4 regions of the Streptomyces sp. NPDC000348 genome follow, and region 1 is predicted to be linked to each of the others. Evidence: riboswitches for the same ligand, from Rfam matches in the RefSeq annotation. Region 1 holds a riboswitch; each other region holds the start of a gene.

Evidence for each region. Region 1 has a riboswitch for cobalamin ahead of ACFY3N_RS00905 (ribonucleoside-diphosphate reductase subunit alpha). Riboswitches for the same ligand answer to the same signal wherever they lie in the genome.
Region 2: another riboswitch for cobalamin. It lies ahead of ACFY3N_RS13520 (cobalamin biosynthesis protein); the one in region 1 lies ahead of ACFY3N_RS00905 (ribonucleoside-diphosphate reductase subunit alpha).
Region 3: another riboswitch for cobalamin. It lies ahead of ACFY3N_RS09860 (energy-coupling factor ABC transporter permease); the one in region 1 lies ahead of ACFY3N_RS00905 (ribonucleoside-diphosphate reductase subunit alpha).
Region 4: another riboswitch for cobalamin. It lies ahead of ACFY3N_RS19905 (ABC transporter substrate-binding protein); the one in region 1 lies ahead of ACFY3N_RS00905 (ribonucleoside-diphosphate reductase subunit alpha).

The regions. Positions count from the first base shown of each region.
Region 1 is NZ_JBIAZD010000001.1:180,909-183,096, reverse strand. It holds gene ACFY3N_RS00905 (ribonucleoside-diphosphate reductase subunit alpha) at 1-1,061, opposite strand, end outside; cobalamin riboswitch at 1,184-1,355, opposite strand; gene ACFY3N_RS00900 (GNAT family N-acetyltransferase) at 1,368-1,874, opposite strand; gene mctP (monocarboxylate uptake permease MctP) at 1,951-2,188, opposite strand, start outside.
Region 2 is NZ_JBIAZD010000005.1:378,838-381,025, forward strand. It holds gene ACFY3N_RS13515 (cobyric acid synthase) at 1-86, opposite strand, end outside; gene ACFY3N_RS13520 (cobalamin biosynthesis protein) at 83-1,024, opposite strand; cobalamin riboswitch at 1,145-1,283, opposite strand; gene ACFY3N_RS13525 (hypothetical protein) at 1,438-1,659, opposite strand; gene ACFY3N_RS13530 (anion permease) at 1,694-2,188, opposite strand, start outside.
Region 3 is NZ_JBIAZD010000004.1:38,718-40,905, reverse strand. It holds gene ACFY3N_RS09865 (ABC transporter substrate-binding protein) at 1-550, opposite strand, end outside; cobalamin riboswitch at 753-1,112, shown strand; gene ACFY3N_RS09860 (energy-coupling factor ABC transporter permease) at 1,142-1,852, shown strand; gene ACFY3N_RS09855 (energy-coupling factor ABC transporter substrate-binding protein) at 1,849-2,188, shown strand, end outside.
Region 4 is NZ_JBIAZD010000009.1:249,770-251,957, reverse strand. It holds gene ACFY3N_RS19905 (ABC transporter substrate-binding protein) at 1-726, opposite strand, end outside; cobalamin riboswitch at 782-958, opposite strand; partial or broken gene ACFY3N_RS19900 (IS5/IS1182 family transposase) at 1,023-1,245, shown strand; gene ACFY3N_RS19895 (SpoIIE family protein phosphatase) at 1,331-2,188, opposite strand, start outside.

The DNA of each region.
Region 1 (2,188 bases):
GCGTCGGCGTTCACCCGGCGCATGAACTCGTCCGGCACCCAGTGCGCGAGGTTCAGGTTGTGCGTACGGCGGGCGTCCTCGCCGGTGTTGTCGCGCAGCTCCAGGAACTCCTCGATGTCGGAGTGCCAGGTCTCCAGGTAGACCGCCGCCGCGCCCTTGCGCCGGCCGCCCTGGTTCACGGCGGCGACCGAGGCGTCGAGCGTCTTCAGGAACGGGACGATGCCGTTGGAGTGGCCGTTGGTGCCGCGGATCAGCGAACCCCGGGCGCGGACGCGGGAGTAGGACAGGCCGATGCCGCCGGCGTGCTTCGAGAGGCGGGCGACCTGGTGGTAGCGGTCGTAGATCGAGTCCAGCTCGTCCTTGGGGGAGTCGAGGAGGTAGCAGGACGACATCTGCGGGTGCCGCGTGCCGGAGTTGAACAGCGTGGGGGAGGAGGGCAGGTAGTCCAGGCGGCTCATCAGCCCGTACAGCGCGGCGACCTCGTCCAGCGAGCGCACGCTGTCGTCCTCGGCGAGACCGGTGGCGACCCGCAGCAGGAAGTGCTGGGGCGTCTCGACGACCTTGCGGGTGACCGGGTGCCGCAGCAGGTAGCGGCTGTGCAGGGTGCGCAGGCCGAAGTAGCCGAAGCGGTCGTCGGCCCGGGGGTCGATCAGCGCGTCCAGGCGGGCCGCGTGGAGCCGGGCGAACTCGGCGGTCCGGTCGGCGATCAGACCCTCGCGGTGCCCGGTCGCGACGGACCCGGTGAACGAGGTGACGCCCTGTGAGGCGGCCTCGGCGCGGATGCCGATGGTCAGCAGCCGGGCGGCGAGCCGGGAGTAGGCCGGGTCCTCGGAGATGAGCCCGGCCGCCGCCTCGGTGGCCAGCTCCCGCAGCTCCGCGGTGATGTCGGAGCCCGCGGCGGCGGACCGGCCGCGCAGCGCGGCGGCGGCGACCCGGCCGGGGTCGGCGTCCGGCAGGTCGGCGGTCAGCTCGGTCAGGGTCCGCAGCAGCGCGGCACCGGGGCCGCCGCTCTCCTCGGTCGCGTCGATCGCTGAGGCCGGATCGGCTGGCGCGATGGTCACGTGGGGCTCTCCCTCGCTCGGCACGGGGCCTCGAAGAGGGCAGGGGGCAGCACACGAGCGCACGCGGCGCCGCGTCCACCGGCCCATTCCGCGAGGCCCGGACGTCCACGCACCCGGACCGGACGGCCGGGCGCACTGTCGGCAGGTCCTCGGACTGACGCCCGTGCACACGCGTGCGCGGGCATGGGTACACCGTTGCGGGACAGTTCCGGACTCACACCGGATTCCCCTGCGGCGACAGCGAGCATGAGCATACATCTTGTGCCGGGTGCCGCCGACAACCCCATATGTTGTGTCGCGGAGGTGTCAGAGCGTCAACTCGTAGGTGAGCAGAGTGATGTCGTCCAGGTCCGGCAGGGGGTTCCAGTCACGCTCCGGGCTGCGGGCGAAACCCAGCCGTTCGTAGATGCGATGGGCGGAGCGCATGGTGCGCTGGGTCGACAGCACGACCCGCACGCACCCCTCGACGGCCCGCGCCCGGTCGACGCAGGCACGCACCAGGGCCTCCCCGGCGCCCCGGCCCCGGCCCGCGCGGGCGACCGCGAGCATCCGGATCTCCGCCTCGCCCGGCCCCGCTATGTCGGCCATCGGCCCGGGGCCCGGCACGAAGGTCACCCCGCCCAGCACCGCCCCGTCCTCCACGGCGACCAGCACCTCGGCGGCCGTCGCCCGCTTCGCCACGTTCCGCAGCTCACCGAGGTACGCGTCGTTCTCCCCGAAGTCGAGCAGCCCGTCCAGCAGATAGGCCTGCGCGGTGATCTCACCGAGTTCCTCGTGCTCGCCGGGCTCCACCGGCCGGATGACGATGTCCATGGGGGGAGTCTGCCGGACGGGTACGACGACGGGCCGCCGGATTTCTCCGGCGGCCCGTCGCCCCGCGTCCCGGGCGTCAGTGGCTGCTGCCCGCGGTGGCCGGCGGAAGCTCCACCTGGACACCGGGGTCACCCGCGTCCGCCGTGTAGTCCTGCGGCTCGGTCTCGTCGACGCCCTCGGGCGCCTTCACGGCCCTCAGGACGAAGGTCAGGACGACCGTGACCAGGACGTTGATCACGAACGCGGTGAGGCCGATGTAGCCGATCTCGCCGATGCCCGGGATCTCCTCGGACGACCCGCCGAAGTGCTTCTGC
Region 2 (2,188 bases), on a different contig from region 1:
ACCAGCCACCGGCAGATCCCGGCGGTCACCACGCTCTTGCCGGCGTCCGAGGTGGTCCCGGCGACCAGCAGCCCCCCACCGTTCACGATGCACGCCCCTTCCTCAGGCTCCGCGCGGCGGCTCCGGCCCCGAGCGCGAGCCAGCCGACCCGCCGCGAGAGCCGTACCGCCCGGTCGATGTCGGACACGGCGACGGCACGCCCGCCGCCGTTGAGGACGGGCCGGTGCTCGACCCGCCCGCCGTAGGAGAGGGTCCCGCCGAGCCGTACGCCGAGCGCGCCCGCGAAGGACGCCTCGACGGGCCCAGCGTTGGGGCTCGGATGCTTCGCCGCGTCCGCGCGCCACGCCCGCACGGCCCCGCGCGGGTCCGGTCCCGCGAGCGCGGCGAGTACGGCGGTCAGCCGCGCCCCGGGCCACCCGGCGACGTCGTCGAGGCGGGCGGAGGCCCAGCCGTAGCGGCGGTAACGCGGGGACTTGTGGCCGACCATCGCGTCCAGCGTGTTGACGGCCCGGAACCCGAGGAGGCCCGGCACCCCGGCGACGGCACCCCACACCAGCGCGCCCACCACGGCGTCGGAGGTGTTCTCGGCGACGGACTCGACCACCGCGCGGGCGATCCCGTCGGCGTCCAGCGCCTGCGGGTCCCGGCCGCACAGGTGCGGCAGCCGCGCCCGCGCCGCCTCGACGTCCCCGGCCTCCAGCGCCCGCCCGATGGCGCGGGCCTCACGGGCCAGCGAGGTGCCGCCCACGACGGCCCAGGTGGCGACGCCGGTCAGGGCGGCGGAGGCGGCGGGGGAGGAGCGCACGAGGCGTGCGGCCAGGCCTCCCAGCGCGACGGTCCCGCCGACGCAGACGGCGGTGTGCACCGCGCCCCGGCCCCGGTCGTCCCGCCACAGCACCCGTTCCACGCCGGCCGCGGCCCGCCCGAAAGCGGCGACCGGATGTCCCCGGCGGGGGTCGCCGAGCAGCAGGTCGCCCAGGAGGCCGGCGGCGGCGCCGTACGCGAACACGCGATCGGCACCCATGGCTCAGCCGGCCGAGGATCCGGAGAGGAGGGCCCCGTGGTGGGGCGGAGCGTCGCTGATCGACCTCGGCAGGCAGCCGCGCATGGCGTTATGTCCTCACTCAGGGTGTCCACGCCCTGGTTCGACGAGACCGGCGGTGAGAGTTCCTGGCTCCCGGGGTGTTCACCCCGGTGACAGTGGCGGGACCGCGCCGGAATCGCACCGGCTTCCTCTCCTGCCGCCGTAGTGGCTGAGGCAGTCCACCACGGCCCCGGAAGGGCCGTCAACCTGCCGTTGACCTGCGAGGCTGAAGTGTGCTGAGGCCCACAGCGGGGCTCCGGTGGGTGAACCGCGGGCGGGGGTGCCGCACACGCGGGCGGGCGGTGCGGGAGCCGGGGCTCCCGCACCGCCCGCCGGACGGAGACGTTCTGCGATCAGGCCATGATCAGGTAGATCCCGTACCCCACCGCCGCCGCGCACGCCGCGAAGCAGGCGTAGGCGGCGGCGACCGCCAGGGCCGCGGACCCGCCCTGCGCGGCGGCCCGCTCCTGGCGGGACAGGCCGTTGATGCCGAGGGTGAACAGGCCCACCAGGGCCACGGTGACTACGAGGCTGACGCCGAAGACGGAACCGAGGGCCGCCCAGTCGATCTTCATGGTGCTCTTCTTCCTTCGTGCCGGGTCGGCGCGGTCAGACGGTGGTCTTCGCCGGCGGTGCCGGGTCGGCGGTGGCCGTGATCGTGGCCGTGAGTTCCTCGCTCACGGTGCCCGCCGGGGGCGGGGTCACCGCGGCCATCGCCTGCGTCACCACGCCGGACGGCTCCTCGTCCGGACCCCCGTGGTCGTTGACGTTGGTGTGGTCGACGACCTCGCGCCGGGAGATCTTCCAGATCGCGGCGCTGGAGGCGACCAGGAAGACGGCCACGATGGCGGTGCCCCAGTCGCCGAAGCCGCAGACCCACTCGGCGAGCGCCGCGACCAGGGCCGCCGCCGGCAGCGTCAGACCCCAGGCGACGAACATCCGGGTGGCGGTCGACCAGCGGACGACACCGCCCTTGCGGCCCAGGCCCGCGCCCATCACGGAACCGGAAACGGAATGCGTGGTGGAGAGGGAGAAGCCGAGGTGCGAGGAGGCCAGGATGACCGTCGCGGCGCTGGTCTGGGCGGCGAAGCCCTGCTGCGGCTG
Region 3 (2,188 bases), on a different contig from region 1:
ACCCGGTGTTGGGGTCCTGTCCGCCCGCGATGTGCTCGGGGACGACGGGCAGCACCGTGCGGGCGGCGAAGGCCGCGTAGGGACGGTCGAGGGTGAAGACGACCTTGTCGTCGCCGTCGGCCCGGACCTCCTCGATGGCGTCCAGTTCGCTCCTGGCGGTGTTGTTGGTCCTGTCGTCCAGGACCGTGCGGTACGTGAAGACCACGTCGTCGGCGGTCAGCGGCTCGCCGTCGCTGAACCTCACGCCGTCGCGCAGGGTGTACGTGTAGGTGCGGCCGCCGTCCGTGATCTCGGGGAGCGCCTTCGCCAGGGCCGGCTTCAGCTTCATGTCGGCGTCCCGGGCGAGGAGCCCGTCGAAGATCTTCGAGTTGCCGTCCTTGCCGTAGCCGAGCAGGGGGCTGAGGGTGTCCGGTTCGGACGGGACCCCGATCACGACGGAGTCGGCGGACGCCCCGCCGTCCGCGCCGCCGTCGCCCGGTGCCGAGCAGGCGCTGACCGCACCGGCCATCGCGACCGCGGCGGCGGCACCCCGTATACGTCGGGTCGTCATCGAACCTCACATCCCTGTTGCCTGAAAATCGTTGTTGCATATTAATTGCAGCAAGGTACTGCCCAGGACGGCGGCCTCCCACTCCCCCGCCCCGGAGGGCGCCACCGCTCGTGTCAAGTGCGCAGATGTGCGCCGGGGTGCGAGCCGCCGGGCGCCGCCCGCGCGCCCCCGGCGGCCGCTTGTCACCGGACCGGAACGGGCACTACTGTCGCCACGCCTTGGTGACGGGAAATCGGTGCGATACCGGTGCGGCCCTCGCCACTGTGATCGGGAAGTCCGGCTCCAGTCCTCGCGGACGGCCACTGGGTCCTAGGGCCCTGGCGCCACATTCCCGTCTGCCGCGCGACGCCTGGCACGCACGCTCGCCACGTTGCCGAATCGCCCACGTGGCTCCGCCACGAGGGCGCTCCGGCGCCTTGCGATCGCACGCGCCAGACGCCGCGCGACCCGCCCTTCGGGCGGACGACGGGAATGTGACGCCAGGGCCCAGGGACCCGGGAAGGCGGAGCACGGGCGGTGGTACCCGTCAGCCAGGAGACCGGCCAAGGCGCGTCAACCATCCACGAGGTGCTGGAGAGGGTCTGCTGAGCCATGCACATTGCCGAGGGTTTTCTGCCTCCGGCGCACGCGGTCGCCTGGGGCGTCGCGTCGGCGCCGTTCGTCGTCCACGGAGCCCGGTCGCTCGTCCGTGACGTCAGGGAACATCCCGAGAGCACGCTGCTGCTGGGCGCGTCGGGAGCGTTCACGTTCGTCCTGTCCGCGCTGAAACTGCCGTCGGTCACGGGAAGTTGCTCCCATCCCACCGGCACGGGGCTCGGCGCGATCCTGTTCCGGCCGCCGGCCGTGGCGGTGCTGGGCACCATCACCCTGCTGTTCCAGGCGCTGCTGCTCGCCCACGGCGGGCTGACCACGCTCGGCGCCAACGTCTTCTCGATGGCGGTCGTCGGTCCCTGGGCCGGGTACGGCCTCTACCGGCTGCTGCGCCGCTTCGACGTGCCGCTGATGGTGGCGGTGTTCTTCGGCGCGTTCGTCGCCGACCTGTCGACGTACTGCGTGACGAGCGTGCAGCTGGCGCTCGCCTTCCCCGACCCGGGGAGCGGATTCCTCGGAGCCCTGGGCAAGTTCGGCTCCATCTTCGCCGTGACGCAGCTCCCGCTCGCGGTGAGCGAGGGGCTGCTGACCGTGCTGGTGACGCGCATGCTGGTGCAGTCGAGCAAGGGCGAGCTGACGCGGCTCGGGGTGCTGGTCGCCCCGGCGGCCGGACGGAAGCCGGCGGACTCCACCGGGGCGGTGGCCCGATGAGCCGCAACGCGAGGATCAACACGCTGCTGCTGGTGCTGGTGGCCGCGCTCGCCGTGCTCCCGCTGGTGTTCGGGCTCGGCGACCACAAGGAGGAACCGTTCACGGGCGCGGACGCCGAGGCCGAGACGGCGATCACCGAGATCGACCCGGAGTACGAGCCCTGGTTCTCACCGCTGTACGAACCGCCGTCCGGCGAGATCGAGTCGGCGCTCTTCGCCCTCCAGGCGGCGCTCGGCGCGGGCGTCCTCGCGTACTACTTCGGGCTGCGGCGCGGGCGGCGGCAGGGCGAGGCGCGGGCGCTGGAGCGGACCGGGCCGCAGGCCGGCCCGGCCCCGG
Region 4 (2,188 bases), on a different contig from region 1:
TGCGCCACAGCAGCCGGCGAGGTAGGGCGACTGGGAGTTGGCGAACCAGTACATGAGGGAGACGTCGGATGCGTGCAGTCCGGCGGTGGCCGCGCTCACCCGGTTCTTCAGCGAGGCGACGAGCTTCTCGCCGCGCTCCTGCACGCCGAACGCGCGGGCCAGGTCGCGTATCTCGCCGTAGACGGCGTCGAGGGTGAGCGGTTCGCTGCGCGATCCGTCACCGCCGCTGTCATTGTCCTTGCCCTCGGAGCAATCGGACGGCGAGACGTACGTGGGCACGCCCAACTTCTCGAACTGCTCGCGGGTGGCGACCCCGCCCTTGCCGAGGGTGGAGACGAACGAGGCGGTGACGAGGTCGGGTTCGGCGCCCAGGACCTCCTCGAAGGAGGGGTTGTTGTCGGCGAGACGCGGCACGGACGCGTTGGCCTTCCCCAGCCCCTTCATCACCGGGTCGGTCCAGGTCGCCGTACCGGCCATGCGGTCGGCGAGTCCCAGGGAGAGCAGAATCTCCGTGGTGCCCTGATTGAGGGAGACGGCCCGCTTCGGCACCGACTTCAGAGTGACCTCGTCACCGCAGTTGTCCAACGTCACCGGGTAGCCGGCGGCGGAGGTCTCCTCGGACTTCGCATCGTCGTCGCCGGAGGAGCCGCAGGCGGTGAGCAGCAGGGCGGACGCGAGGAGAAGCGCCGGGGTGCGGAGAAGGGCGGGGGTACGGAGCACGGGCATGCCTCTGGGGTCGGGGCTCGTACGCGGAGCCTGGCCTACGGACGTCCCTCCGCGCCGGGGGCGCGAAGGTGCCAGCAGGTCTTCGGACTCGGGTTCGTCCGGTCGGGGCGCCTTCCCGGTCTCCCAGTGGCGTCGTGCCCCGCCCGTCCCCCTCACCGCTGCGCGTCAGTTCCGGATTCGCACCGGATTCCCTGGCCTCGGGTGTGGCTCGACTGGCCCATGGAGACTATCAAGTCCGTCGTACGGTCGGCTCGTGCGCTCGGTCACGGGACACAGCACCAACTGATCATTTCAGCGCTCGTGGCATCACACCGAAGACCGCGCCCAAGGGCGCCGCCCACGGGTCCGGCCTGGACAGGGCCGGGTGGGTCGTCGAGCGCCGTCGCCTGGCTCCACCGGTTCAAACGCCTGCGGACCCGCTGCGCGATACGGGCCGACCTCCGCCTCGGACCGCTCCAACTCCCCTGCGGCATCATCTGCTTGCGACGGCTCCGAACCTCATTCCGAAATGATCGGTGAGTGGGTCGAGGGCACCTGCCGTCGCCTCACCCCGGCCGAGGGCTGACAGCGTCCCGGGCCGGTCGTCGGAGGGCTTTCCGTGTCGTCACCGGTGCTCGTGTCGGCGGTCTCCCCGGGCGGGCCGTGGGTCGCCAGTTGCGGTCAGGGTCAGAACGGCGAGGTCGTCGCGCAGCCGTTCGCCCCACCAGCGGTGGGCGTCGTCCATCAGTGCGGTGGCTACGTTCTCGGCGGGAATCGGCGCATCGGTCGGCGGCAGGGAGGCGACGACGGCAGCGAGGTCTTCCGGGGTCCGCTGGTCTGCGGCGCCGGCTCCCTCGGTGAAGCCGTCGGTGTAGAGCACCAGGGTGTCGCCGGGTCGCAGTTCCGCTTCGGTGACCGGGTGGCGTGGCGTCTCCAGTACGCCCAGCAGGGCGCCTCGTGTCTCCAGCGGTGCGGTCTCGCCGTTCGCTCGGCGCAGGAGCGGTGCGGGGTGGCCGGCGCTGGCGATCCGGAGGCGGGTGGGCGTGTGGGTGGTGTCGATGACTACGTAGATGAGGGTGCAGAAGGGGGTGTTCTGGCGGCGCAGCGCGTTGTTGATCAGGCTGAGGACGTGGGTGGGGTTGCTGGTGTGCTGGGCGGCGGCCCACAGGGTGTGGCGGACCAGGCCGGTGATGGCGGCCGCGTCGGGGCCCTTGCCGCAGACGTCGCCGAGGACCAGGACGTGGCGGCCGTCGGGAGCGGTGAAGGCGTCGTAGAAGTCACCGCCGATGTGCAGACCCTCACTGAACGGTTCGTAGCGGGCGGCGAGGTCGAAGCCGGGCAGGTCGGGCAGCCGGGGTGGGAGCAGGGGGCGTTCGAGGGCACGGGTCGCCTCACTGAGGCGGTTGAGCAGGCGGTCCTGTTGCGTGCCGATGGCTATCTGGTCGGCGATGTTCTCCAATGTGGCGAGGACGGTGCCGGGCAG